One region of the Paenibacillus sp. J14 genome, then DNA from elsewhere that is predicted to be linked to it. Evidence: predicted binding sites of a transcription regulator. Region 1 holds the regulator's gene; each other region holds the start of a gene.
The links. The regulator Rex, encoded in region 1, represses fermentation and respiration genes when NADH is low (regulators of the CRP and FNR family bind a similar motif). The targets are predictions, from matches to a motif close to TTGTGAAATATTTCACAA.
Positions count from the first base shown of each region.

Region 2: a site for Rex is predicted at 4,404-4,421, ahead of hcp (hydroxylamine reductase). Genes of this name have one in related genera too.
Region 3: a site for Rex is predicted at 2,157-2,174, ahead of M891_RS0109655 (flavocytochrome c). Genes of this name have one in related genera too.
Region 4: a site for Rex is predicted at 5,123-5,140, ahead of hydE ([FeFe] hydrogenase H-cluster radical SAM maturase HydE). Genes of this name have one in related genera too.

Region 1 is NZ_JADQ01000031.1:23,564-30,960, reverse strand. Features, by position in the region: gene M891_RS0113105 (tetratricopeptide repeat protein) at 1-70, shown strand, start outside; gene dinG (ATP-dependent DNA helicase DinG) at 267-3,122, shown strand; gene M891_RS0113095 (redox-sensing transcriptional repressor Rex) at 3,164-3,808, shown strand; gene M891_RS0113090 (amidohydrolase) at 3,805-5,103, shown strand; gene M891_RS0113085 (cell wall elongation regulator TseB-like domain-containing protein) at 5,164-5,649, shown strand; gene M891_RS0113080 (hypothetical protein) at 5,904-6,437, shown strand; gene M891_RS0113075 (AAA family ATPase) at 6,430-7,397, shown strand, end outside.
Region 2 is NZ_JADQ01000012.1:90,507-97,903, forward strand. Features, by position in the region: gene M891_RS0106420 (carboxylesterase/lipase family protein) at 1-38, opposite strand, end outside; gene M891_RS0106425 (LysR family transcriptional regulator) at 163-1,068, shown strand; gene M891_RS0106430 (alpha-L-fucosidase) at 1,228-2,589, shown strand; gene hcp (hydroxylamine reductase) at 2,664-4,358, opposite strand; gene M891_RS23425 (hypothetical protein) at 4,615-4,848, shown strand; gene M891_RS0106445 (FAD:protein FMN transferase) at 5,049-6,131, shown strand; gene M891_RS0106450 (hypothetical protein) at 6,180-6,386, opposite strand; gene yfcE (phosphodiesterase) at 6,480-7,028, shown strand; gene M891_RS23430 (GIY-YIG nuclease family protein) at 7,025-7,397, shown strand, end outside.
Region 3 is NZ_JADQ01000020.1:24-7,420, forward strand. Features, by position in the region: gene M891_RS0109650 (hypothetical protein) at 182-379, opposite strand; gene M891_RS0109655 (flavocytochrome c) at 514-2,070, opposite strand; gene M891_RS0109660 (ABC transporter ATP-binding protein) at 2,288-4,066, opposite strand; gene M891_RS0109665 (ABC transporter ATP-binding protein) at 4,059-5,828, opposite strand; gene M891_RS0109670 (GNAT family N-acetyltransferase) at 6,076-6,669, shown strand; gene M891_RS23645 (DEAD/DEAH box helicase) at 6,931-7,397, shown strand, end outside.
Region 4 is NZ_JADQ01000048.1:3,421-10,817, reverse strand. Features, by position in the region: gene nuoE (NADH-quinone oxidoreductase subunit NuoE) at 1-495, opposite strand, end outside; gene M891_RS0116835 (thiamine pyrophosphate-dependent enzyme) at 533-2,824, opposite strand; gene M891_RS0116830 (2-oxoacid:acceptor oxidoreductase family protein) at 2,886-3,878, opposite strand; gene hydE ([FeFe] hydrogenase H-cluster radical SAM maturase HydE) at 3,983-5,041, opposite strand; gene M891_RS0116820 (RNA-binding S4 domain-containing protein) at 5,523-5,804, opposite strand; gene M891_RS0116815 (HU family DNA-binding protein) at 5,804-6,076, opposite strand; gene mazG (nucleoside triphosphate pyrophosphohydrolase) at 6,272-7,397, opposite strand, start outside.

The DNA.
Region 1 (7,397 bases):
CAATTTGGAGGCCTGTGCGAACAGTACAGGGAAACTCCATTACGGTCCCGAGTTGACGTCGTTATTGTAGATTTATCGCTCATTGACTTGGAAATTCACGCACTTATTACGGCATGTTTTGGAAGCGATGCGAACCCCCGCTTACGGCGGCGCATCGCTTGTTTTATTTTGTGATTTTTATTACAGATATGGTTTGTATTAATTTTCAAATTGGCTATCTTCTGTTATGCTGTAAAGAGACTGGAATGAAGGGACATCTAATTGCAATGAAATATGCTGTGCTTGATTTTGAAACGACGGGTAACCAGTCCTCTGATGAAATCATTCAAGTGGGACTTGCCATTATAGAGCCGGATCGATCAATTTCTCAGGTGTATCGTTCCTTCGTTAAGCCGGGCGTACCGATTCCTCCGTTTATTACGGGGTTAACGGGCATTACCGAAGAGGATGTGAAGGATGCGCCAGAGCTGGACGAAGTGATGGTGGAGATGGTTCCACTACTTAACGACGTCGTGTTGGTTGGGCACAATGTAGCGTTTGATTTTAACTACCTGCAGAGCGCCTTGGACAAGACGGGGTATTTGCCGTTTACAGGACGGATTCTGGATACGATGGATTTCCTGAAAATTCTGTTCCCTTCACTGACTTCCTACCAGCTAGGGATGGTGGCGGCGGAGTTTGAGGTGGAGCATGAGCGTCCGCACCAGGCGGACAGTGACGCATTGGCGACAGCGCTGATTTTCCTCAAATGCTTGGAGGAATGTGACCGATTGCCGCTATTGACTTTACAGCGTTTGGCAGATCTGTTTGCCGGTGAGGACAGCGATCTCGGGTGGTTTTTTGATGCCATGGTGCAGGAAAAAGAGCGGGAAGCTTTGCCAAGCGAAGACGGCTATGTCTACTACCGCCAATTCGCCTTGCAGGTGGAAGATTGGCTCGACATCGAAGCGCCAAGGGACAGCACGGAACGTAATCCGCTGGAGAACGTGACCTTCGAGCAGTTTATGGAGCAGGTCCGAGAACGGCTGCGGGAACGATTGCCGCAGTACGAGGAACGGGAAGCTCAGAACATGATGCTACACGAGGTCATGCGAGCTTTTGAGGAAGATAAGCACCTGCTCGTTGAGGCTGGAACTGGGACGGGCAAATCCTTGGGATATCTGCTGCCGGCCATTTACCACAGCGTCAAGAATGAAGAGAAGGTCATGGTGAGCACGCACACGATCAACCTGCAGGAACAGCTTAGAGAGCGCGATGTGCCGTTGTTGACGGAGGTCGTGCCTTTTCCGTTTCGTGCAGCCGTTTTTAAAGGTAGGCAGCATTATTTGTGCTTGCGCAAATTTGAACATAAAATAAATAGAAAAGACTTCTCTACACCTAAAGAAGATGTGATGACGGCCGCGCAAATGGTCGTATGGCTGACCCAAACAGAAAGCGGCGATGACGAAGAGCTGAATCTCGGCAATCGCGGCGGTGATTTTTGGGAGACAGTGGCCAGTGAGTCGGAATCCTGCTTGGGCCGCTCCTGTCCTTGGTTCCGCAAATGCTTCTATCATCGCGCAAAACACGAAGCCGGTGTCGCGGACGTGGTGATTACGAACCACTCCAAGCTGTTTACAGACATCCAGGCGGGGCATCAGCTGCTGCCGGGCTACGAGCGATTAGTAATCGATGAAGCGCATCATTTAGAGGATGTGGCCGGCAAGCATTTGGGGATTCATATGAAGTATTTTACGGTTGTGCATACGCTGACCCGGCTGTATAAAGACAGCAAGACGGGGCAATTGGCCAACCTCCGCAGCACGCTCGAAGCGTCAGCCGCAGAGAAATCCTCGGATTGGTGTTCGGTCATCGACGGAATCTTCCCTACGCTGGTGGATGTGAAGGAGAGCTGGGACAAGCTCAGCGAGTTGCTGTTCAGCTTAATGCCTGACCGCAGTGACGCCGCCCCTGGTGATCCTGGACAGTTCGTGTACCGGTTGCTGCCGAATCGCAAGCCCAAGGATTGGGAGACGTTGACCGCGCTAGAGAATCAAATTTATGTAGGTCTCGGCGACGTGCTTCGGAAAGGGGAGCGCCTTCTGTCCGAAATCCGAGAAGAGCAGGACGATTATGCAGCGGAGAGCTTGATCACCGATATTAGCGGGTTGTTTAAAGATTTAGCCGGAGAACGGGAAGCGCTTCGTTTCTTCATGAAGCTGGAGAGCGAGGACACCGTTTATTGGATGGAAGCGAACGGGAACTTCCGCAGCCGGTCGCTGCAAATGTATGCGGTGCCGATTGATGTCAGCGCTCAGTTGAAGCAATTTTTCTTCGATCGGAAGAAGAGCGTCGTCATGACGTCTGCGACTTTATCTGTTGATAAATCGTTCCAATATATGATTGAGCAGCTTGGTTTGACGGAGGCAGCGGAAGAGGATCGGTTGATCACCGCGATGCTGCCATCGCCGTTTAATTACCGTGATCAGGCGCTGCTGGTGATTCCGCGCGATTTTCCAAGTGTGAAAGGCAGCGTGGGGGATGATCATTTCATTAACACGCTGGTTCAATCGCTGGCGGATGCCGCGGTGGCGACACAGGGGCGCATGCTAGTGCTGTTTACATCGTACAAGATGCTCAGGCAGGTGTATGACCCGCTAAAAGGACGGCTTGCAGCGGAAGGCATCACGGTGATCGGGCAAGGGATGGACAGCGGCAGCCGCACCAAGCTGACCCGGCGCTTCCAAGGGAACAGCGCATCGGTGCTGCTCGGGACAAGCAGCTTCTGGGAAGGGGTGGATATCCCTGGCGAGGCGCTGACCAGTTTAGCAATTGTACGCTTGCCGTTCCAGCCGCCAAACCATCCGCTGGTGGAAGCGAAGAGCGAACGTCTGCAGCGGGAGAAGAAGAATCCATTCATGAAGCTGTCTGTCCCGCAGGCGGTCATTCGCTTTAAGCAAGGGTTCGGACGACTTGTCCGTTCGTCGCAGGATCGCGGCATCGTGATCGTTTATGATACCCGGATCCTGGAATCATATTATGGAAAATATTTCTTATACTCATTGCCAGGACCGAAGATGGAGCATATGCCATTAACTCAAATGGTGCCGCGTATCTCGGAATGGTTAAATCCCGAAGCCTAAGCCGCTTCATAGATCGTAATGGAGAATAGGGGGAACAATGCATGAAGTCAGAGAAAATTTCGGACGCTGTCGTCCGCAGACTGCCGGTTTACCTGCGTTTCTTAAATGAACTCAGCCGCCGTGAGGTGCCAACGGTGTCCTCCCAGGAGCTTGGACAGAAGCTGGACCTGAATCCGGCCCAAATCCGTAAGGATTTGGCTTATTTCGGCGATTTTGGCCGGAAGGGGATCGGTTACGATGTCGCTTATTTGATTGAGAAAATTCAACAAATTTTAAATCTGGATCAGCAGATTAACGTCGCGCTGGTAGGCGCCGGGAATCTGGGCCAGGCCCTTTCGAATTATAATGCGTATTTGAAGGATAATATGAAGATTGTTGCGGTGTTCGACGCTTCGCCGGCGAAAATTGGTAAGCAGATCAACAACATTACGATTCAGCCGATCGAAGAGCTGGCGGAAACTGTTCGGGCGAAAAATATCCGCATTGGCATCATCACCGTACCGGATACAGAAGCCCAACGGGTGGCGGACGAGCTGGTGGCCGCCGGAATCGGTGCGATTCTGAACTTCGCGCCAACGATTCTGAAGGTTCCGCCGGAAGTTCGGATTCATGCCGCTGATTTCACCACAGATTTGCTGAGCTTGGCTTACTACTTAGAAAACGGAAAGGAAACAAGCAACGTATGAGTTGGAAATGGTTAATTAAGAACGGGACGTTTGCCGTTTTAGATGCGGAACGTCCTGTGGTTCGCGGATATATGCTCGTTGAGGGCGATACGATCAGCTATATTGGGGAAGAGCGCCCGGAAGGCGTGGAAGGCGCCGAGACTTTGGACGGCAAAGGGTTGTTATTCTTGCCGGGCCTGATCAATACCCATGGCCATGCGGCGATGTCGCTGCTGCGCGGTTACGGAGATGACATGGTGCTGCAAACCTGGCTGCAGGAGAAAATGTGGCCAATGGAAGCCAAATTTACGGCAGCGGATGTGTATGCCGGTACGGCATTGTCCGTGTTGGAAATGCTCAAGGGCGGCACGACGACGTTCCTGGATATGTACGATCATATGGACGAAGTGGCCAAAGTCGTGGAGGAATCAGGCATTCGCGCCGTGCTGATGCGCGGGGCCATCGGTTTGTGCTCCCCGGAAGAGCAAGATCAGAAGCTCAAGGAAGCGATCGCGTTTGCGCAGAACTGGCACGGCAAGGCAGAAGGACGCATCACCACGATGATGTCACCGCATGCACCGTACACCTGCCCGCCGGCCTTCATCGAGAAATTTGTGCAAGCTGCCCATGATCTCGATTTGCCAATGCATACGCATATGTCGGAGACGCGCGCCGAGGTAGAGCAGAACGTGAACGATTACGGCGTCCGTCCGGTAGAGCATTTGTTGAAGCTGGGGATGTTCTCCCGCCCAACCCTGCTTGCCCATGCGGTGCATTTGACCGACGAGGAAATCGATATCTTGGCAGCCCACGGGGTTACAATTTCGCATAACCCGGGCAGTAACTTGAAGCTGGCTAGCGGTGTCGCCCGCGTACCTGAACTCTTGAAGAAAGGCGTAGTGGTATCGCTGGGGACCGACGGTCCGGCGAGCAACAATAACCTGGATATGCTGGAGGAGATTCGTTTGGCTGCGCTGATCCATAAAGGCGTATCCGGCGATCCAACGGCGGTTCCGGCACTGGAAGCCTTGAAGATGGGAACGGAATACGGTGCAAAATCGGTCTTCTTGCAAAATACAGGCAAGCTGGCTGCAGGCATGAAGGCAGATATTATCGCCTTGAACACGGAGCAAGCCCATTTCCTGCCGAGAACAGATTATATCTCCCATACCGTTTACTCCGCTGGGGCCAAGGACGTGGAGCATGTCTGGGTGAACGGCAAGCAGGTTGTCAAACACGGGGCTTGCTTGACGCTGGATGAGGAACGTATCCGCTACGAGGCGCAGGCGGCGTTTGAGGGACTGCTGGCACGATAATGAGCGGCGCGCGGTTTCCAGAAGGAGGCTGCTTGCATAGGAAGGGAAAGGAAGAGAAGCTTGAGGAAGCGAACGAAATGGATCCTGCTGTCCCTTGTGATCCTGTTGATCGTGCTCCTGGGTCTCCACCGGTTTTATCTATACATTCATGAGGATACGTGGGAAGCCGAAAGAGCCGCCATTCAGCAGGCAAAGCAAGAGACAGATCTCGTCCGGGGCGACAAAGTTTGGAAGTCGGTATGGGATGAAGTCATCTGGGTCGTACAAGGTGAAGATGCCTCCGGTCGTCAGATGATGGTCTGGCTGCGGGAAGGACATGATCCGGAGATACGCCTACTGGCTGATGGCAAGTCCGAGAGCCAAATGCGTGAGATTATCAAACAATCGTTGCCGGGGATCCGAGTGGTTCGGCTGCTGCCAGGCATTTACAATAATCAACTGGTGTGGCAGCTGTTCTATAAAGAGAAGGACCACCATTACTACCGGTTTTTCAGTTTCACGACCGGCGAAGCTTTGCCGGAAGTGTTCACCCTGCCGAATCGTTGACGGGGAGTCTACGAATGAATCATATCTAACGGTTTCGTTGTTTAGGCGAAGAGCCTGAATGGCGGAACCGTTTTTTATGTTTGGCTTGAGAAATTGTAGCATTTCGGGTTAGAACTACTAGACTTTATTTTTAAATATATTCACACATTCCTTCGAATTTATATATACGATGTGATATACTGTTACTTGTAGTTTTGATATACGTGAATATATACAATATAGTAGATTATTTATATAGATAAGGGGGACATCACGTGAAACTGCGTATTGGACCAATTGCTGCAAGCATTGCTATTTCCGCCCTTGTTTTATTTGGTGGATGGTTCTTATATCGGCAGTGGGCGATTGAGCGTCCGCTGGAGAATATTGTGAAGAGTGTAGATGGGGTTAATCATGTCGATATGAATGTGAAGGCGGATGAGCTGGAACTGAAGCTGAATTTGAAGCCCAGGACGGATTTGGGTGAATTGGTTCGGCACATCGAAAAGAACGGGGAGAAGCAAATCGGCAGCCGTACATTGAAGCTGAATATCGAGGATCATTCCTCGCCGGAGCTTGACCAGTTGTGGGAAAATGCGATGTTTACTGTCGCTCAGGCCATGGAAAATAAGCAATATACCCAAATTACGGCTGCGCTGAAACAGATGGAGCAGGAGAACAGCAAGCTGCAGGCTACGGCGGAAATGGATGAGAAAAACGTGTACATCACCTTAACAGACGGACAATACAGCAAATTTATTATTTTGCCGCGTACGCCGGAACGGATGGGGGTGTGGCCAAATGCGTAAATGGATCATTGAAGCTGCGCTTGGCTTTATACTTGTACTCATTGTCTTTTTGGCGGTCATTGGCGTGAACATCATTCCACTCGTTACAGCTATCGTGTTATTCGGTGCGGTATTTGCCATGCTCAAAATGCGCGGCGGCATTACGATTGGAGCCGCCCAAGAACGGAAACGCAAGAAGCGCGGACCCGCGAAGCTGACCTTTGAGCAGATTGGCGGTCAGGAGAGCGCCAAGCAGGAGCTTTGCGAAGCGCTGGATTTCATGGTGCGCCATGAGGAAATCAGCAAGTTTGGCATCCGGCCGATTAAAGGGATATTGCTGACCGGTCCTCCTGGAACCGGCAAAACTTTGCTTGCCAAAGCAGCGGCGCATTATACAAACGCGGTGTTTGTGGCCGCTTCCGGCAGTGAGTTTGTAGAAATGTATGTTGGCGTGGGGGCTAGCCGGATTCGTGATCTGTTTAAAGAAGCGAGAACCCGCGCGGCCAAGGAAAACAAGGAAAACGCGATTATTTTCATTGATGAAATCGAGGTCATCGGCGGTAAACGTGAAGGCGGACAGCAGCGGGAATACGATCAAACGCTCAACCAGTTGCTTACGGAAATGGACGGCATTTATACGTCCGACACGCCGCGGATTTTGCTGATTGCTGCAACCAACCGCAAGGAGATGCTGGACAGTGCGCTGCTGCGGCCGGGCCGTTTTGACCGACATATACAAGTGGATTTGCCGGACAAGAAGGGACGCCGCCATATCCTCGAACTGCATGCCGCGAATAAACCGCTGCGGGAGGACGTCGACTTGGACAAGATCGCCGAGGAATCGTTCGGCTTCTCCGGCGCTCAGCTGGAAAGCGTAATGAATGAAGCGGCAATCTATGCGATGCGGGATGGCGTGGATCAAATCACCCAGGAACATCTGTCAGTCGCGATCGATAAAGTGCTGATGGGTGAGCAGACCGA
Region 2 (7,397 bases), on a different contig from region 1:
ACGCCCTCAACCTTGCCTGATAACGTCTGTACAATCAAGAGGATTCTCTCCTGTCCTGTCGTTGTTGTGACTATTATAGCTTGCTTATGTTGATGAACCATAATATATATTTGTTTATAAAGATCATAACTGATTGGTTATGAAGCAGGAGGCCAGATCGGAGTGGAGTTGTTGCAGCTGAAGTATTTTCAGACAGTGGCTCGTTTGGAGCATATGACGAAAGCAGCCCAAAGCTTGCATATCTCGCAGCCGGCACTAAGTAAAATGATTGCATCCCTGGAAGCGGAGCTTGGGACCGAGTTGTTCCACCGGGAACGCAAGACAATCCGCTTAAACGAGCATGGCAGAAGGTTTCTTCAGCAGGTAGATCTTGCTTTGGACGCGCTCGAGGATGGGAAGCGCCAGCTGCAGGATGCCAGCGGACTCGCCTCTCCCGTTCTTACGCTGGACGTCCGGGTATCCTCGCATTTGCTGCCAGACTTGTTGGCGGATTTTCGCGCGGAATGTCCACAGGCTCAATTCAACTTGCTGCAGCATGTTTCCCCGCTGGACACTCGGACGAACTACGATTTATGCCTCTCGGACGGAGCGGAGTCCCCTCCGGGAGCGGCAACCGTCTCCTTGCTGGAAGAAGATATTCTGGTGGCTGTTCCGGTTGACCATCCGCTCGCTCAGCGGCAGCAGGTAAGCTTAAAAGAGCTTCGGGAGGAAGATTTCATCATGCTTCCTTCCGGCAAGTCGTTGCGGGAAACGACAGATGCCTTCTGCCGGCTGGCCGGATTCAAGCCCCGGATTCGCTTCGAAAGCGACGATCCGGCCACCGTACGCGGACTCATTCGTGCGGGACAAGGCGTGGCTTTCCTGCCCGCCCTTACTTGGGCCGGATCCACTGGTACGGGGGTCCGCTTGCTCAGACTCGAAGAAAGCTGGTGTAAGCGAACCATTTCCTTGTCCTGGCCGAAGGATCGCTATATGAAGCAAATCGCGGCCCGATTCCGTGATTTTACCATTCGATATTTCGCGAGGTTGGCGGAAGCTGGGAGAGCTGGGACACATTACACTCCATAATGGAGTTCATTTAAGAACTTTTTTACTCGAACGAAATGCCACTGGAAAGGAATTGTTCTGATGAATCTAAACGAAATTTTTAATATCAGGCCCTCGAGCAGGCAGCTTTCTTGGCAAAAGTTAGAGTTTTACGGATTTATTCACTTTGGGATGAACACGATGACCGGCAGAGAGTGGGGGACGGGGCATGAAGATCCGGTGCTGTTTAACCCGAAGCAGCTCGACGCCACGGAATGGGTGGCCATCTTAAAACAAGCCGGCATGAAAGCCGTCATACTGACCTGCAAACATCATGACGGCTTCTGCCTCTGGCCCAGCCGATACACGAAGCATACGGTCGCATCCAGCCCGTGGAAAGGCGGCAAGGGGGATGTGGTTCGCGAAGTTTCGGACGCTTGCCAGAAGGCCGGGCTGAAATTCGGAGTATATCTGTCGCCTTGGGATCGGACCGAAGCCAGCTACGGGGAAGGAGCCGCGTATGACGATTTTTACGTGAATCAACTGACGGAGCTGCTTACTCAATATGGCGAGATTAGCTGCGTGTGGCTGGACGGCGCCAACGGAGAAGGCCCCTCCGGCAAGCGGCAGCAGTACGATTGGGACCGTTACTATGAGACGATTCGCCGGCTGCAGCCGCAATGCGTGATCAGCGTATGCGGCCCGGATATCCGCTGGGTTGGCAACGAGGCAGGGCATACGCGGCGGGAAGAATGGAGCGTTGTACCTCGGGCTTTGCAAGATGCGGAGAAAACGGCGGAAAAATCGCAACAAACCGATGACCCGTCCTTCGCTCGTTCGATCAACTCGATGGAAGAGGATCTGGGCAGCAGGCGGGCGATTGCTCGGTATGGCGGAGAATGGGTGTGGTATCCGGCTGAAGTGAACACGTCCATCCGTCCGGGGTGGTTCTACCATGCCGAAGAGGACGGGCAGGTGCGGAGCGACCGTGAACTGTTCGACATCTACTTGAAATCCGTTGGCGGTAATGCCATGTTCCTGCTTAACATCCCGCCTAACCGGGATGGGGTGATCGCAGCGCCGGATCGTGAAGTTCTGGCCAAGCTGGGACGCCGAATCCAGGAATTAAATGATCCAAGGCTGAACGAAGGGGCCGTATGGATAGGATCGAGTGCCGCTTCCCAGGAGGAGGCGGCCGAAGCTCTTGCCGAGGCCACACCGGATCGCGCTTGGAGACCGTCTGCGTCGGATGCTGAGCCTTGGGTACAAATCGTTTTACCGGAGGCGAGGGCATTTAACGCGGTTATTTTACAGGAACAGATTGAACAAGGACAGCGGGTAGAGGCGTTTGAGCTGTGGGCATCGGAACTTACCGAGGATAAGTCCAACGAGGAAACTGCACTTCTCGGTGAATGGCGTTTGATTGGAGAAGGTTCGATAATCGGTTACAAGAAGATTGTCATCCTTCCGGTTACGACAGCCCGGAGGGTGAAGGTTGTTTTTAAACAGTATCGTGAGTATCCGACTTTGGCGGCAATCCAACTCTCATTATTAAGCGAGTAACGATATAGTGACTGGAATCGAAAGGACCCCCTCATTCACATCACGTGATAGGGGGTCCTTTCGATTTGCACACGTTACGCCAAAGCTCCAAGAAACATGGCCATATCTTCCTCTACATTCGTAATGCCCCCGATGCCAAACTTGTCGATCAGGACCTTCGCTACGTTGGGGGACAGGAAGGCCGGCAAAGTAGGGCCGAGGTGAATGTTCTTGACACCGAGATGGAGCAGAGCGAGCAGGACGATGACGGCTTTTTGTTCATACCAGGCAACATTGTACGATATCGGCAGCTCGTTGATATCCTCAAGACCGAACAATTCCTTTAGTTTCAGTGCAATGACGGCGAGTGAATAGGAATCATTACATTGACCCGCATCAAGGACGCGGGGTATCCCGCCAATATCCCCCAGGTCCAGCTTATTGTATTTGTACTTGGCACAACCGGCGGTCAGGATCACGGTATCCCGAGGAAGTGCCTTAGCAAACTCGGTGTAGTAGTTCCGCGATTTCATTCGTCCGTCACACCCCGCCATAACAAAAAACCGTTTGATCGCACCGCTCTTCACTGCCTGAACGATCTGATCCGCCAAACGAGTCACGGTATGATGGGCAAAGCCGCCGACAATATGCCCGCTTTCGAGCTCGGTTGGCGGCGGACAATTTTGGGCATGCGCGATGAGTGCTGAGAAGTCCTTTGGCTTCCCGTCCTTGCCATCCGGAATATGACGTGCTCCAGGATAACCGGTGTTCCCCGTTGTGTAAAGTCGATCCCGGTAACTATCCTTTGGCGGCACGATACAGTTGGTCGTCATCAGAATCGGACCGTTAAAGGCTTCGAATTCTCTCGCTTGCTGCCACCAGGCATTGCCGTAGTTGCCAACGAAGTGGCTGTATTTTTTGAAAGCCGGATAGTAGTGGGCAGGGAGCATTTCGCTGTGGGTGTACACATCGACGCCGGTGCCTTCGGTTTGGATCAGCAGCTCTTCTAAATCCTTCAAATCATGGCCGCTGATCAATATTCCGGGGCGATTCCGTACACCGAGATTGACCTGGGTTACTTCCGGATGACCATAGGTGCTTGTATTGGCTCGATCCAACAAGGACATGGCTTCGACGCCATATTTGCCCGCTTCCAGGACCAAGGCGACAAGATTATCGGTTGTTAAGGTATCGTCCAAGGTTGCAGCCAGCGCCTGGCGCATAAAGTGATGAATCCTTCCGTCGGTATAACCCAATTGATAGGCATGGTAGGTGTAAGCGGCCATCCCCTTAAGTCCGTAGGTTAATAGTTCACGTAAGGAACGAATATCTTCGTTGGCGGTAGAGAGGACCCCGACCTGTTGGGCTTTACCTGCGAACTGGCTTTCATCTCGAGGCTCCCAGAGCGCGGCATCGGGTAAGACAGCCTCATCGTCAGAGTGCTTCTTCATCCAGTAGCTTCTAACAATATCTCGCAAGGCAAGAGCCTCCCGGATATGGCTCACGAAATAGTTGCGATCAAAATTAGCGTTCGTTATTGTCGCAAACAAGGAGTTCATGGTAAATACGGATAGCTGCCGGTCAAGCGGCTCCGGCAGGTCGCTGTCTAAGGCAAGGAATGACGCCCCCTTGAGGACATAGACCAACAAATCCTGCAGATTCGCAACCTCCTCAGACTTTCCGCAAACACCTGTGATGGTGCAGCCCGTTTCACCCGCGGTCTCTTGGCATTGGTAACAGAACATGGACGGCTCGTGACGCGTATCGGTTGGGATTTGACTTTGGTTCATCGAGAAACCTCCTTGATTGATTTCGAAGACAGGAGGTGCTGAAAATTGTGTTGATTTTCACGTAGTTAGATTTGAGACACTGCACCTCCGTTTCTGCCAGAAGCATATCGCTCGATCGGCAGCGATTGAGTGACTGGGATCACAGTCATTTCCACAAAATAGCAAACAAATAACAGAATCTCTTTACCTAGGAAAAATATGCTATAATCCAATTCATAATAGATAAGGGGGGATATGGAAATTGGTAAAAAAGATCATGAAATCAATCCTTTGGGGACTATTGGGTATAGCGATCTTAGGTATTGTGATCGGGTTTGCCACAGACCATTTTACGTTGGCTTACCGAATTATGCTGGTGTTGTTCCTCGTTTTCAGCGGATGGGGTACCTTCTACTATGTAAAAAATCATGAGCGGCAGTATTTAGACGATTATCGGCGGTATAACCGTTCATACGATAACGTCACTCGAGAAGATGACTTATTAAGATAAACGAATTTCGGATCAACTTCGGTTTGAGGCTTGATCATTGTGGGAGCGAGATCTATCTCGCTTCTTTTTGCATTTAGGTTCGTGTTCCTCTTTGCAGTACTCAAGTCACCGTGATGTTCTTCCTAGACGAAGTGTGATGAAAATTATACAATACGGGAAGTTAACCACGAGCTGCGTGAACTTTCAAATGAGGTGAAACGATGCAACGAACACAGAAATGGCGCAAACGGGCTGTACTTTTCGGCTTGACGGCAATGCTGACGATCCTCTTATCCGGGTGCGGAGGCGAGGCGAATCCGAAGGACAAAACGGCGGCCGCAGAGCCGACCTCAAGACAATATTATATTTTTGATACGGTGGTTAACATCAAATTGTATGAGGACCCGAAGGGCGAAGAGCATTTGGATCATATCGATGCGATGTTGAAAACGTTGGACGAGGAGCTTAGCCGGACTTTGGAGACAAGCCAGCTCTACAAAGTGAATCAGGAGGCAGGCGTAGAGGCGGTTGAAGTATCCGAAGATACGATAGAGGTATTAAAACGCTCGCTGAATTATGCCAAGGAGACGGATGGGCTGTTTGACCCAACCGTTGGCGGATTGGTTGATCTTTGGGATATTGGACATGAAGATGCCCATGTTCCGGCTCCGGAGGACTTGCAGCGGGAGCTTAGCTTGGTTGGTTATCAAAATGTGGTGATGGACGAAACCAAGCGAACGATTTTTCTGAAAACACCGGGGATGATTCTGGATCTCGGCGGCATCGGAAAAGGGTATGCGGCAGACAAAATCGCAGCTTATCTTCGTGAAGAAGGCGTAAAGAGCGCATTAGTTGACCTTGGCGGCAGCAGTATCATCGTGGTTGGAAGCAAGCCGAACGGTGACGACTGGATCGTTGGACTTCAGGATCCTGACAGCTCGCGCGGGACGACGATGGGGACTATTCGCTTAAACGATCAGGTGATTAATACCTCGGGAGTCTATGAACGGTATTTTGTTGAGGACGGGGTGATGTACCACCATATTCTTGACCCCAGAACTGGCGCGCCGGCGCAAAACGAGCTGAAGAGCGTAACCATCTTAACGGATAATGCGACGGATGCCGATGCGCTATCTACTGTGGTTTTTGTGATGGGCTTGGAGAAAGGGATGGAGTTTGTTGAAAATTATAATGAGGTAACGGAAGCCTTGTTCATCACGAAGGACGACAAAATTTATGTCACATCGGGACTTAAGGATCAGTTTAAAGTGACCAACGAGCTGTATACGCTGATCCAAGAATAGTGAACTCTGGACGTTCAAGCGATTGGACGTCTTTCTTGTCTTTCTTGCTTATCGGGCGCTGTCTTTGACGAGAAGCGCAGTGAAGATAAGAGATAACAGTAGGATCATTCCCATACCGACCATCTGAAGGATATTGGCATAAGGATCAGGAAACGTTAGCACTGCAAACAGAACATCCTTAAGGAGGAAAAAGAATATCTTCCATATGCCCCAAAAGACAAGAAGGATCACCGCCCATTTTTTGAAGGACTTCATGCAAGGTACCTCCGATTGATCAAGATTTCGATTGTATTTCGCCAGATGTTCTTCCTTATATACTAAAACGAAAGAGATAAGGAGTTGGTTTCGATGAAATTGATGTTGATTTCGGATATTCACGGATCAAGCGCTTGGCTGGACCGGGCGATGGCCAAAGTAGCCGAGGAGCAGCCAGACCAAATCATTATGCTGGGGGATTTCCTGTATCACGGGCCGCGAAATCCGCTGCCTGACGGTTATGATCCCAAGCGGGCCGCGGCGACGCTGAACGAACATAAGCATCAACTCATCGCTGTGCGCGGGAACTGTGATGCGGAAGTGGACCAGATGTTGCTGGAATTTCCGATGATGGCGGATTATGCCATGCTCTACTTGGAGGGACGACGTATTTACGTCACGCATGGGCACGGATACAGCATCGATCAGCTTCCGCCATTGGCGCCGGGTGACGTGTTTATTCAGGGGCATACGCATGTGCCAGTAGCCGATATCAAAGATGGCATCTACGTCCTGAATCCGGGGTCCATCGCATTGCCGAAGGAGAACTTCCCCAATTCCTATGGCCTCTTGGAAGCAGGAGCGTTTAGGGTAAAAGACTTTACTGGTAACGTCATCAAACGGATTGAGCTTGCTCCATGACCAACGAACGGATCGAGCTGCAGCTTCGCACCCTTCCAGCAGCGCCGGGGGTTTATTTGATGAAGGACGCGGTAGGAGGCGTCATTTATGTTGGCAAGTCGAAGAACTTGCAGCAACGGGTACGTTCTTATTTTCATGCCTCCCGTCACCGCTCCAAGAAGGTGGAGAGATTGGCGCATAATGTGAAGGATCTGGAAATCCGCAGGACTGACACCGAATTTGAAGCGCTGATGCTGGAGTGCCGGCTGATTCAAGAACTGAAGCCGATGTATAACAAAAAGATGAAGAGTCCACTCGGTTATGTTTATTTAGCGATCTGCGACACAGACGGGATCTGGGACCTGGAAGTTGCTGATGTGCCGGACGCCC
Region 3 (7,397 bases), on a different contig from region 1:
CGCCGAAACCCAGTGATTTCGCTGAAATGTACTCGAAAAATCATACAGAATCGGGCTAGATGCGTGTGGAACTGCGAAATGTACATGAAAAATCGAGTACAATGCGCCGAAACCCAGCGATTTCGGAGAAATGTACTCGAAAAATCATGTACAGTATGGGCCTGACGTGGCCGTAATCGAGCTACAACGGCTTCCCGTTCATCGTCGGCGGGGCTTCCGGCTTCATCACGGGGCCGAAGTCGTCCGCGGCAGCGGCGGGATTGCCGTCTTGGTTCCAGGCGTCTTTCATCATGAAGGCGCCTTTTCGGCCTTCGTCGGTGGAGTCCTTCGCTTTGGCTCGTTCCAGTTGCTGCTGGGTGTAGTCCTCTTTTTTACTCATCTGACGCACCTCCTATACTATGTGTGGTTACTTAGTATTCCCAAAGTTCCTTTCCGCAAAAAAAAGAAAACCCGCCAAAGCTCAACCTCCTTGGAGTTCAAGCCTTGACGAGTCCTATCTCAGGATCGTTCTACTTATTGCGCCTTCACGAACTCGGCCGCCTTCACGCCGGCCTGACGTCCGAAGATGATAATATCGGCTACGGAGTTGCCGCCGATCCGGTTATCCCCGTGCAACCCGCCGGTCACTTCGCCAGCGGCGAACAGCCCTGGGATCGGGTTGCCATCCTTGTTCAACACTTCCGTGTTGGTGTTGATTTTTACGCCGCCCATGGTGTAGTGGATGCCGGGAGCGATTTTGATGGCATAGTACGGTGCGCCGGACAAATCGTAATCCATCCCGGTAGTTCTGCCAAATTCGGCGTCATTTTTACCTTGTACAGCTGCGTTCCAGGTTTCCAATGTCTTCGCCAATGCATCTTCCGGTACGCCCATAGCTTCAGCCAAAGCTTCAATCGTGTCACCTTGGATCACAAAGCCCATCTTTTCATATTGTTGAATCGCTTTAGCCCGGGATTTTACGCCGGAATCAAAAACAAGGTAGGCTGATTTCTCAGGCAGGGCATTGATCGCAGCCGTCACCTTATCACGTGTATCCATTTCATTATAGAAACGTACGCCTTCGCTGGAAACTAGGATCGCACCTTCACCGCGCACGGCCTCGCCGATCAGATAGGATTTCTCCTGTTGAACGGTTGGGTGAACTTGGATCTGATCCATATCCACGGTAACGCCGCCCAACTTCTCAATCATCGTAATGCCATCACCGGTGCTGCCAACTTGGTTGGTCGTGACATATCCCTTTAAGTCCGGTCTAAACTGGGTGATCATTTCCGGATTCGCCCCGTAACCGCCGGTTGCGACGATGACAGCTTTGGCGGTAATCGTTTTTTCCTCGGTATCGTTCAAAACGACCTTCACGCCGCTCACTTTCCCGTCTTGCTGAGTAATCTCCTTGACGTTGGCGTTGACAAACAGCGGAATGCCTTGTTCTTCAACGTTTCGTACCAGGCCATCCACCAGGTATTGTCCCACGGCGGAGCCGTCTTCCGGACGGTGGGTGCGTTTTTCGCTCATGCCGCCGGTAATCGTCAGGTTATTCAAGCGGATGCCAATGGCATCAAGCCAATCGATCGCTTCGGCGGAATGGTCAACGAAGTAACGAAGCAGTTCGGTATCATTCGTATTGTGGCCGCCTTTGAGTGTCTCTTCATAGAACTTGTCGTTGCTGTCTTCAATGCCTTGTTCCTTTTGGAATTTCGTTTCTGAGGCGTTCATGCCCGAGGACGATTTCGTTGTATTGCCCCCAGCCACCGGCATTTTCTCAAAAATCACCGGGTTCATGCCGCTCGCTTTCGCTTCCAGTGCCGCGGTCATGCCAGCACCGCCTGCGCCGATGATAATGATATCGTAGCTATCCTTCAACTGATCGTGAGGGGTATAGCTTTTTTCGGATGCGCCGGCTACGGCTTCGGCTTCGCTTTCCTTAGCCTTATCCGTCTGACCGCCCGCCTGCGTCTGGTTCTGATTTTGAGCCTGGTTCTGAGGCTCGTTCCCATTGTTGCCGCATCCCGTGATGACCAGCATCAAGGATAAGACGAGAATGAGTGCTGCTGTTACTTTCTTGTGCATGATAAACCCTCCACTTTTGTCTTTATAGGGACGCTGTTTCTCTTTCGTTCCCCTGGGGAGAGGATAACATAAGGGCTCGTCATAGTAAGTGAAACATTTCACAAATAAACAGGCGATCAAACAACAAGTTTTGATCTTCGAGGGCGCCAACAAAAAACGAAAAGGCAACTCCACCAACCCCAATAGCTTGGCGGAATTGCCTTTATTTTGGCATGCTCTACACAGCTTCCATCTTCTGCGCGGTATACAAGCGGTAGTACAGACCGCGTTTGGCCATCAGCTCGTCATGCGAGCCGGATTCGGCAATCCCCTTGTCGGAGACGTACATGATGCGGTCGCAGTTCTTCACCGTCGACAGCCGGTGCGCGATGATAAATGAGGTGCGTCCCTTGAGCAGCTCGTTTAGGCCTTGCTGGAGCAGACGCTCTGTCTTGGCGTCGATCGAAGAGGTCGCTTCGTCCAGAATCAGAATACGCGGATCGGCCAGCAGCGTCCGGGCGAACGAGATGAGCTGCCGCTGTCCTTGGGACAGCTTCGAGCCGCGCTCATTCACTTCCGTGTAGTACCCTTGCTCAAACTCGCGGATGAACTCGTCAGCGCAGACTGTTTTGGCCGCGGCAATGACTTCCTCTTCGGTGGCGTCCAGCTTCCCATAGCGGATATTATCCATGATCGTACCCGAGAAAATAAAGCTGTCCTGCAGCATAATCCCCATCTGGCTGCGCAGCGACTTCAACGTCACCTGCGAGATGTCGTGACCATCGATCAGAATCGCGCCTTCGCTTACATTGTAGAAGCGCGAGATCAGGTTCACGACCGTGGTTTTGCCCGCACCCGTCGGTCCGACGAGGGCGATGCTTTCCCCGGCTTTGACCTCAAAGTTCAGGTGCTCCAGAATGTTCAAGCCGGGATCGTAAGCAAACGTAACGTCTTTGAATTGGACGTTGCCCTGTACCGGCGGCAATGCCTTCGCCCCTGGTACATCGCTGACCGTCACCGGTTCATCCAGCGTTTCGAAGATCCGTTCCAGGTACGCTACGGCGTTAATAAAGTTGTTGTACAGCTGTGACAAGTTCAGAATCGGCTGCCAGAAGCGAGCTGCGTAGTTACTCATCGCAAGGATGACCCCGAAGGTCACGCCTTGCGGCCCCATCGCAAGCAAGCCAACCATATAGATCAATGTCGTGACGATCGTCGCCAGGTTATCCACGGAGAACGGGATCAGCGCGTTGTAGCGCAGCGCCCGCATCCATTCCTTGCGGTAGTTGCCGGCGAGGCGAGTGAAGATGCCTTCGTTATGCTTCTCACGGGAGAAAATTTGCGTCACGCCAATCCCGCTGATACTCTCCTGCAAATAGGCGTTCATGTTAGAGCTTTTGTTAGATACAGCCTGCCATGCCCGGCGCTGCCGGGTTTTGATCAGCAGCATGACGCCGAGGAACACCGGCAATCCGGCCAAGGTGACGAACGACAACCGAACATCCACCGCGAACATAAACACCGCGATAAAGATCAAGTTGACGATCTCCAAAATAAAGTTGATGATCCCGTTGGACAACACGTCGGATACCGCATTGACGTAGTTAACGACGCGGATCAGGATTTTCCCTTGGGGACGGTCGTCGTAATATTTGAACGGCAGCTGCTGCAGATGCTTAAACAGATCCGTTCGGATATCGAAGATGATATCCTGGCCAACCCGGGTCATGATCCGGGAGCGGATTGTCGCCAGCTCAACGCTGACCACGATCGTGAGCAACATCAGCGCAGACCATCCGACCAGCGCGCCAAACGCTTTTTGCGGAATCGTCACGTCAACGACATGCTGGATAATGAGCGGCGCGGACAGCGCGATCGCCGCAGACAAGGCGCTCAGCACGAACGCGATGATCATCGGCTTTTGCTGCTTCCGGATGTACACCATGGCACGTCTGAAGTGTTTTATATCAAAAGGAGACTCTAGATTCTCATCCACATCGAACTTATTTCTAGCCATGGCTACTCACCGTCCTTCCGATCCCTTCATTTTGAAGCATAAATACATCGTAATAATAGCCGCGCTTCGCGAGCAATTCGGCATGGGTGCCTTCCTCAATCAGCCGTCCGCCGTCCAGAATCAGAATGCGGTCTGCTTCGGCCGTAGTCGACACACGCTGAGCAATGATCAGCTTCGTGCACGGGAAGTTCAGCTCGCGCAAGCTCTTCTGGATATGTTCCTCGGTCTCTAAGTCCACCGCAGAAGTAGTATCGTCGAGGATCAAAATCGGTCGGCGTACCGCCAGCGCCCGAGCCAGCGCAATCCGCTGCTTCTGTCCGCCGGATAAGCCGACGCCGCGCTCCCCAACGATGGTGTCATATCCTTCCGGCATTTTCGTAATAAAATCATGTGCCGCCGCAAGTTTCGCATACTCTCTCGTTTGTTCCTCCGGCAGCTCGGGATCGCCGTATGCGATGTTTCCGTCGATCGTATCGGAGAACAGCAGCACGTCCTGGGTCGCGATGCCGATGTTGCTGCGGAGCTCATCAAGCTCCAGTTCGCGGACGTCCACGCCGTCTACCAACACTTGCCCATCGGATACGTCGTAAAAGCGCGGGATCAGGTTCACGAGTGAAGTTTTGCCCGAACCGGTTGAGCCCATAATGGCGATCGTTTCTCCCGGCTTCACGGAGAAGCTGATATCGTGAAGCACTTCGTTGCTGTCATATTTGAAGCTGACGTGCTTAAATTCGATGCGTCCTTCGTAACGGCGCTTATCGATTGCGTTGTGCTCGTTGACGATTTTGGGCTTGGCGTAATAAATTTCTACAATCTTACTCAAGCTGGCGAAGAAACGTTGGATATCGTTAATGATAATGCCGATGTTGCGCATCGGGTTGGACACGGCCCAGATCAGCGCGGAGAACGCGGAAAATTCCCCGAACGTAATCCGTCCCTGCATGACAAAATATCCACCGGCCAGCATCAAGATCACGTTAAACGCTTGGGCGAACGTCTCCAGGTACGGGAAGTAGTCCAGCCACACGAGCGCCGCTTTCTTGTTCGCTTCAGAGAAGTGAACGTTCTTATCGGTAAATTTCTCAATTTCAAATTCTTCACGAGCAAAGGCTTTAACGACGCGGTTCCCCGAGATGTTCTCTTGGGTGATCGTATTCAGTTGGGACAACCGCTCGCGCAGATCTACGTACATCGGACGGACCTTTTTCGCGAAGATGTAAGCCACGACGAAGATGGGAGGCGCCAAGACCAGCAGCCACAGCGTCAACACGGCATCAATGGTGAAAAAATAAGCGACGGCCGCAATAAAGATCGTCAGCGATTCAATAATCGTCTTGATGATCCACGCCATCGAGTGCCGCACCATGTCCAAGTCCCCGGTCATCTTGGTCATCAGGTCCCCGGTCCGGTTATGGTCGTAGTATTCCATATCTTGGCCTTGGATTTTGTTGTACAGATAGATGCGGACTTTGTACAACATATTTTGCGAAGCCTGCTCATATTGCATCGTCGTCAAATAAGCTAGCCCCGTCCGCAGCAGCGAGAACCCAATCATCCCCAAGCAGAGCACGATCAGCAGTCCCCGTTGCTCCGTTAAATTTTGCATTGCATTTTCACCTGTGATAAACGTGTCAACAATCTGCTGGCCGATGTACGGATTGATAATCATGAGCGAGGAGCCCACGACGGAAAGCACCAGCGCGGTGATATACCTGGCCCGGTTGCCTTCCAAATTCTGCCACAGCCATTTGAGTTCAAACAATTCTGATCACCCGTTTCTGTTTGTTGTTGCAAGCTGTTAAAAGCAATCTTCATTTTCGCAAATCATCGTGATTATACCACAACCGTTCACAGGTAAAACCCGCATATTCCAGCGTGTTGTCACGTAGGTTTGCGTTTTCGTGATGGGATCGCCTCTTTGCTTTTATTTCGGTAAATTCTTTAGAATATGAAGTGAATTGCTCCAATTTTGCAGGCCGATACGAAAAAAATTTGAAGGAGGGATCGCCATGGTCGAAAATTTCGTGATCGTACCGCTAACCGCAGAAGATCGAGAGCAAGCCTGCCGCGTATTCGAGCAGACGATTCCGGAGGCGTTTGCCGCGGAAGGGCTCGGACATTTAATAGAAGATATCCGCGAAGAAGTGGATGGAAAAAGAAAGCTGGTGAACGCCGCCCTTGGGGCTGCATCCAGCTCTGATCCGCATGGGGAAGGGAAAACAGCGGGGGAGAGCCCCGTCCTATTTCTCGTTGCGAAGATCGGGCGGGAGGTGGTGGGGACGATTTCCTTTGGCCCTTGCGGGAAGGAAACCAGGGATTGCACCCAGCACGCGTTGGATGAGGTTGGCGAGATGGGAAGCTTGTACGTGCTGCCCGCCAATCAAGGACAAGGCATCGGGGCGGCGTTGATCGAGGCGATGGCGAAGGCGCTGCAAGAGCGGGGGATCGAGCGGTTCTGTCTCGACAGCGGCTATAAGCGGGCGCAGCAGAAGTGGCTGCGTAAGTTCGGCGAACCTTATGTCGTGGCTAAGGACTACTGGGGGCCGGGGCAGGATCATATGGTTTGGTTGTGTCAGGTGAGGGATTACGCAGTGCGCAGGTAAGTAGTGGCATCTGCCCCCATTCATGAGGTACAGCGAGAAGGAAATAACGCTGCAACAGGGCCTTATCCGAAGGCTCTGTGGGAAGGAGAACATCAAACGGTCGACAACGTGCACGCATTTGAACCGTTCCGGCCTCAACTCTCCATTTGCCGGGTTACCTGTGAAGTGTTATATTGATAGGATTGGTGGAACGAGCTTCAAGCCTTGGGCACTTCCTGCCAAAATTAGTGTTCCGGCAGTAAGGCCGGCAAGGAGTTATTTATGCAATTTAAAGAACTGAACCTGATCCCATCGATCTTAAAAGCGTTGGAACAGGAAAACTATACGACACCTACGCCCATTCAACAACAAGCGATTCCTCCGATTCTGGGCGGCCAAGACTTATTGGGTTGCGCGCAGACCGGTACGGGGAAAACCGCAGCATTTGCCATCCCCACCCTGCAGTTGCTGCATAAGGATGGCGCCCCGCGCGCAGGCCGACGGAACATCCGCGCGCTTGTGATTACGCCAACCCGCGAGCTGGCGCTGCAGATTTACGAGAATTTTTGCGCCTACGGCAAGTACCTACCTCTGAAATGTGCAGTTATCTTTGGCGGCGTGTCGCAGAAACCGCAGGAGACTGCACTGCAGAAAGGCGTAGATATTCTGGTAGCCACGCCGGGAAGGCTGAACGATCTCATGCAGCAGAAGCTGATTGATCTGAAGGACGTGGAGCTTCTGATTTTGGA
Region 4 (7,397 bases), on a different contig from region 1:
CTGTACAGGCGTGCGCATTTGCTTCAGTATTTTCGGTATTTCGTTGGGGGCCAGCCGGCCATGCACCTTCTCTCCGATGGTCATGACCGGGGCTAAACCGCAAGCTCCCAGACAACGGGTGGCTTCCAACGTGAATTTTCCGTCGGCCGTTGTCCCTTGAACCGGAACGTTCAACTCCTGACTCAGGCGATCCAGTACGCCTTGTGCGCCCTTAATGTAACAAGCTGTCCCCATGCAGACGCGGATGATATGCTCTCCCTTGGGCTCCAGCGAGAAAAACGAGTAAAACGTCGCCACCCCGTAAATCTCAGCCATCGACATGCCCAGCTCCCGCGATACGATCTGCAGCGCTTCCTCCGGCAGATAGCCGTACATATCCTGAATCTCATGGAGCACCGGAATCAACGCACCCGGCAGCTGGCGGAACTGATTGATGATTTCCTCCACCCGTTGCAGCCGCTCCTCGTCCTTCGCACAACGACAAGTCTCTTCCATCCTCGCTTACTCTCCCTTCATCAAACGAATGCTGACCTTAAAGCAGCGGGCTTTCGTGCTTCAGCTTAAGCCGTTCCCAACGCCGGTTAACCTCTTCCTCAAAGGCATCGAGCAGCTCCTGGTCATGCAGCATGTGCTTCGTTTTGCCCATCAGCTTCAACCATTCCTGCGGTGAGATCCGCTTGTTCTTCGCCTCCGGATTATAAGTGATGTTCGTGACGCCATGCTCGATTTCGTACAGCGGGAAGAAGCAGGAGTCTACCGCCGTTTGCAGGATTTTCGTCCCGAGCTGATCTGCAGACCGCCAGTTGAGCGGGCAGGTACTGAGCACTTTTCCGTAAACCAAACCTTCATGTTGTGCATACCACTGCGCCTTGGCTGCCTTCATAATCAAGTCCTGAGGGAAGGCTTCCACCCCGGTGAACACGTACGGGATATTGGTCGCCGCCATGATCTGCGGAGTGTCTTTGTGATGGAACGCTTTCCCTTTCTGTGCCTTGCCGACGCCGGACGTGCTGGTCTGATGCCCCAGCGGCGTGGAGTAGGAGAGCTGCGAGCCCGTGTTCATGTATCCTTCATTGTCGTATTCCAAAATAATCATCTTGTGGTTCCGCAGCGCCGAGCCGATCGCCGGCCCCATACCGATGTCCATCCCGCCGTCACCGGTCACCATGACGAAGGTCACGTTATCCGAAACATCGATCTCCCCGCGGCGCTTCCGCTCCCAGAACGCCTCAACGACGCCAGCCACGGTGGCAGCCCCGTTCTGAAACAGGTTGTGGATGAACGTTTGCTTATGCGAAGTATAAGGATAGCCAGCCGTCACAACGTACGAGCAGCCGGTCTGAAACAACGTAACGACATCGCCTTCAATCCCTTTGAAAAACAGCTCCAACGAAGAGATCGCGCTGCAACCCGGACATGCCCCATGGCCCGGCGCCAGCCGCTTCGGCTTCGCTGTCAGACTGCGCAGCGGCGGCACCTTCACCTTCAGCTTGCCGGTCGCCTCATCCGGCGTCACTTGAATCAGCCCGCTGTTAAAGGCATCGCCATGCTGCGGCGTCAAGATCGGTCTGAGTTCGTGCACCGGATCGCCGGGGACCTGCCCGAAATAATCAAACGGTACCGCGGCTTCGCCTCGGTTCATCGCCTCCATAGCCAGGTTGAAGAACGCTTCCGCTTCATCCGGATAGAAGTCTTTGCCGCCCAGACCAAACACGCGGGACAACACAATCGTTTGATTCGCCGGATCCAACTTCAGCGCGGAGCGGATTTCATGCGTCATATTGCCGCCTTTACCGCCGTAGGAATCAGCGCGTTCGCCCACCAGCAGCGCTTTGACGCCCCGCAGCGCGGTGCGGATCTCCTCCGCCGGGAAGGGCCGAATGACGTTGGGCCGAATGAGCCCCGCCTTAACCCCCTGCGCCCGCAGCTTGTCAACGATCATCTTGGCCGTTTCCGCCGCCGAGTTCAGCAGAAATAAAGCGACCTCCGCATCTTCCATTTGATACAGTTCGAGCACCGGGTAGTCACGTCCCGACATCACCTTAAATTCAGCAGCGATTTGTTGATACACTTCGGCCGCCCGCTCCTGAGCCAAGTGCAACTGGTAGTGGTTATTCAACAGGTCGTCGCCGTTCATATGCGCACCAACCGAAATCGGCTGCGCCGGATCAACGACGTGATCAAATCCAACCGGCGGTGTATCCCCTACGAACGCCCGAACCGTCTTGGCGTCTTTGAAATAACTTAATCTCCGTTTCTGATGGGACGTAAAGAACCCGTCATAGGCAACGATCACTGGCAGCCGAACCTCTGGATGTTCCGACCACTTCAGCGCCATGATGTTCATGTCGTAGGCTGCTTGCGGGGTGCTCGCCGTCAGGATCAACCAGCCGGTGTTCAGCGCAAAATACAAATCGGAGTGGTCACCGCGAATGTCCAGCGGACCGCTGATCGAACGCGTCACCAAGTTCAGCACCATCGGGAACCGCGTTCCGGACTGGACCGGCAGCTGTTCGAGCATGTACATGAACCCGTTGGCGCTGGTCGCATTGATCACCCGAGCCCCAGCGAGCGCGGCCCCATAACAGATCCCCGCCGAGCCGTGCTCCCCATCCGCCGCAATCAGTTGGATATCATGCAAGCCTTGCGCCTTTTTCTGGTCTAGAATTTGGGCAATCTCCGTGGAAGGGGTGATCGGAAAATACCCCATCACATGGTAGTTGATCTGAGCCGCCGCCATAGCTGCCGCCTCATTGCCTGATTCGAAGGCCGTCGTTTGTTCCGCCAGCGTCATTTTTGTGATTTTCTCTTCGGTTATAGACATCGATAAAGTCCTCCTTTAGGCTCTTCTGCGAGTTCCATACACCTTGACCTTGGAAAAAACTCTACTGAAAGACGTGAGCAACGCGGTGGCTGTCGGCATATCCCGGCTCCTCCCGACGCATGCTAAGCGCCCCCGTTGGGCAGATTTCCACGCATTTCAGACAACCTTTGCAATATTGATAGTCGATGCCGCTCAAGAACATTTGCGGACGCCCCTTCTTGTCCTCCCCGGTCTCCCACACGAAACACAGATCAGGACAAACCGAGTCGCAGTTGGCACAATGGATGCAGCTGTCTGGATCCAACTCCGGTACAAACCCCTGCCGGGACCCGCTCAAATCCTTCAGCAGACTATTGCCTTGCGCCCGAATGATGCCGCCCAGAGCCTGCGTCTTATAACCGAGCAGCGGCTGCGGCCGTTCGAATTGCATCCCTTGTACCCCTTCGGGAGCCGGGATCGTCTGGAAACGTACTTCATGATATCCCCGGTCAAATGTGCGCAAATTGGGTTCCACCAAGTGCGGGTATTTTTTCTGGAACGTATGCTTAATCACTTCGCGCATCGAATCCGGATCGAGAAAATCGCATATCCGGAACAACGCCCCCAGCATTGAGGTGTTCACCTTCGTATGTTCGTCGATGGCGATCCCCATTGCGTCCACCACCGCCAGTGTCCCATAAGGAAACTTCAGATCGCGCCGTATTTCCTCAAAATCGCGGGTCGAGTTCACCAGCGCGATCCCGTCAGGCTTTAAGCCGCTTAGAACATTGACCGTCTTGTGCAGCGCTTCATGGAACACGCCAATGACGTGGGGTTCCTCGATCGGGCTGTGATCATGAATCTCCACGTCCGGCTCACAGAAGCGGATGAAGCTCTTCACCGGGGAACCCTTCTTCTCCGAACCATAGGACGAGAAGCTGGCACCGTTGAGGCCAAGCCCCAGCACCCCGGATTCCGCCAGCATCTTCCCAGCCAGGTTGGCGCCGAGCCCGCCGATGGATTCCAGCCGAATTTCAAAAAAGCCAAGGTCATTGGTTTTAGTCAAAATGCTCATTCGCCACGTCTCCTCTACGTTTTGTTGTGAAATATTTCACGAATAATAACAAAATGAAACTGCCGCCTTTCTTTGACTCAATCGACTGCTTGGCAAACGATGGACTATGCATGATGGCGGCTTGCCAGCGCCTTCAAGCTGTCCCCCCTTCCCATATCTACGGAAAAGCCTGCGGCTTCAATCCGCAGCTCAAGGCAATGCCTGCACTGGGCGGATTCATCCCCCGTGCAGATTTTGTTGTTGTACAAGGCGTATTTCTTGCGGACGGCAACGGGTGACAGATTGGGCATGACCACATTGGCCCCGGCCTTCAGCGCCAACTCCCTGCCTTGCGGGTGTAACGTACCGAGCGCAGTCGTCGCGGGTATTAAGGCTTCGGGAAGGAATAGGCGGGCCAGCGCGACCATCACCAGCGTATCCTCCAGCGACCCGGCCTTCGCCTGAGCAAGCGGCGTCTTGTCATGGGGAATAAACGGGCCGATGCCAATCATGTCCGGGTTGAGCGCTAGGAGATAGATTAAGTCCTCCGCTAAATCCTCCGCCGTCTGGCCGGGCAATCCGACCATAAAGCCTGCACCCACTTGATAGCCGATCGATTGCAGTGTCTCCAAACATTGGCGCCGGTGATCAAAGGACATCGAAGGATGCAGTTCCTGGTACAACCTCCGGGAAGCGGTTTCATGACGCATCAAAAAGCGATCCGCCCCCGCTTCATACAGCAATCGGTAGGTGCCCGCCTCCCGCTCGCCGATGGATAAGGTGATGGCTGCATCCGGAAACCCGCCCTTGATGTCCCGAATTAAGGAAGCCAGCAGATCGGCTGTATACCAGGGGTCCTCCCCGCTCTGGAGCACAAACGTGCGAAAGCCCAGCTCGTATCCTTCCCGGCAGCACTCGAGAATCTCTTCCGGGCTGAGCCGATAACGTTCCGCCTCACGATTCCCCGCCCGCAGTCCGCAATACAAGCAGTTCCGCCGACAGTAGCTCGAAAATTCAATCAAACCGCGCAAATACACCTTGTTCCCATAAGCCTGTTCCCGCCTGAGACGGGCCAAGCGGAAGAGCTCCTTGCGCGTTTCGACATCCATATGCTCCAGTAGATCGACGAGCTCCACCTTGGAGAGCTCCCCCCGCGCATAGAGCTTGTGCACGAGCTGTTTCATCAGGCAATCATCCTTTGGAAAGACTGGATTATGGACCTTGGTATACCCTATGGCTGTCGTGAAAAATGATGAACGAAATAATTGTGAATATTTTCACTTTGTAAGCGTTTTAAATTGTCTTCGTTGATTGAATCACCCCGATTTCTTCATAGTGAGCTGCGACCTTAAGCGACGATAGGTCTGTTGTTAAGTGGGATGGTTACAGCGTCTGTTGGTGGCTTGATGATCCGAAGATGGTTAGTTCGATGGTTCGTTCGATGGAAAGTTGCTTGATCGTTAGGTGCGATTGTGATTCGTGGATGTGTGCCGCGTGCGCAGCGTCGATGATTTCGACATGAGGTTGACACAGAGGAGTTTTCTAAGAAGTGTATTTACTATATTACCATGAATTCACAGTTTGGCTAGGACTTTTTTTACACTCTTGTGAGGTAAAAAAAGAGCATGCCCCGAAGAAACGGAGCACGCTCTGAGCGTCACTATGTCAGGACCAGTCCAGACCGGTCTCTTTGGCGATCGGCTCTTCCTTGATTAAGGTATACATCGAAGCAGCTTCTTCCTTACGAGTCGTTTCGACCAGACGTTCGACGCGCACGGTCACCAGCTTCTGGCCGAATTGAACCGTAATTTCGTCGCCCACCTTCACCGTACTGCTCGGTTTGGATTCGCGCCCGTTGATCAGAACTCTGCCTTGTTCGGAGACGTCCTTCGCCACGGTGCGCCGCTTGATCAACCGTGATACCTTCAGGAATTTATCGAGACGCATTATTTTACAGCTTCTTTAAGTTTGTTGCCTGCTTTGAATGCTGGAACAGTGGAAGCTGGGATTTCGATTGTTTTGCCGGTTTGCGGGTTACGGCCCGTACGACCGGAGCGTTTGCGAGTTTCGAACGTACCGAAGCCGATCAGTTGAACTTTGTCACCGCTAGCCAGTGCATCGGTAATTTCACCGAGAAAACCATTCAATACGGATTCAACGTCTTTTTTCGTCAAACCGCTTTTGCTGGAAATGTTGTTGATCAGATCTGTTTTGTTCATTAATAATGCCTCCCAATAATTAAAGAAATAGGTGATACCTTGGCACTATAGGCTTCAGGCCTGCCTTCAAGCCTACCAAGCACCAGATGGTTATCTTTGTAAGAGTATTCTTGCTTGATTTGAAAAATCCTGCACTCTCAGGGAACTTTTTTTGCTTTTTTCGCAAAAAAACTGAAATTTAGTCCTTTTCTCCCATCATTCCCGTTCTTTCGACTTAGCTTCGTCCCATAATTTGTCCATTTCAGCTAATGTGCTGTCGCCAGGTGTTTTGCCCAGATCACGAAGCCGATCCTCCACATAATGGAACCGCTCCGTGAATTTGCGGATCGTCCGCGAGAGGGCTTGCTCCGGATCCACCCCGATATAGCGAGCCACATTCACCACCGAGAACAATACGTCGCCCAATTCCATCTCCTGCGCCTCGGCATCTTGCTTCTGCGCGACGGCTTCCCTCAGCTCGCGGATCTCTTCCTCCAGCTTGGACCATACCCCGTCGATGTCCTCCCAGTCGAATCCGGCCTTGGCCGCCTTCTTCTGAAGCTTGTACGCCTTCATCAAAGCCGGCAAATCGCGCGGCACCCCGCTGATGACTGATTGGCGCTCCGGCTGGAGGCCTTTGCGTTTCTTCTCTTCGGCCTTCATCGCTTCCCAGTTGTTAAGCGCGGCTTCAGCATCCTCGGCACTCAAATTCCCGAAGACATGCGGATGACGGTAAATGAGCTTCTCATTTAGCTCCTGGATGACGTCATACACCGTAAAAGTGCCCGTCTCCTCCTCCATCTGAGAGTGGAGCATAATTTGCAGCAGCAGATCGCCAAGTTCCTCGCGCATGTGGTCGGGATCGTCGTCGTCGATCGTCTCCAGCACCTCGTAGGTTTCTTCGATGAGATTTTTGCGGATCGATTCATGCGTCTGCTCGCGATCCCATGGGCATCCGCCCGGGCTGCGCAATATCGACACGATCTCATGAAGCCGCTGGAAGCTGCGGTTACGCAGCGTATCGTCCTCGCTGGCTGGGACATAGACCAGGGACAGGTTCCCGTAACCCGTAATCCGATCCAGCTCAAACAGCGGAACGCGCTCGATCCGCTCTTGGCCCGCTACCCCAAGGGCATGTCCCACAACGACCGGATAATCGTCAGGCAGCAGCTCCATCAGCCCCAGCTTGACTTCTGAAGCGGTGATCTGGTCATAGACTTGTCCAATTAGCGTATGCCGTCTTGGGTCAATCGCTTCCCCTCGAACCTCCGAGGCGTCTACCAGGAGGAATCCTTCGATCGGATCAAAGCCCAGGCGAACAAACGCTTCGTCCAGAAAGCTC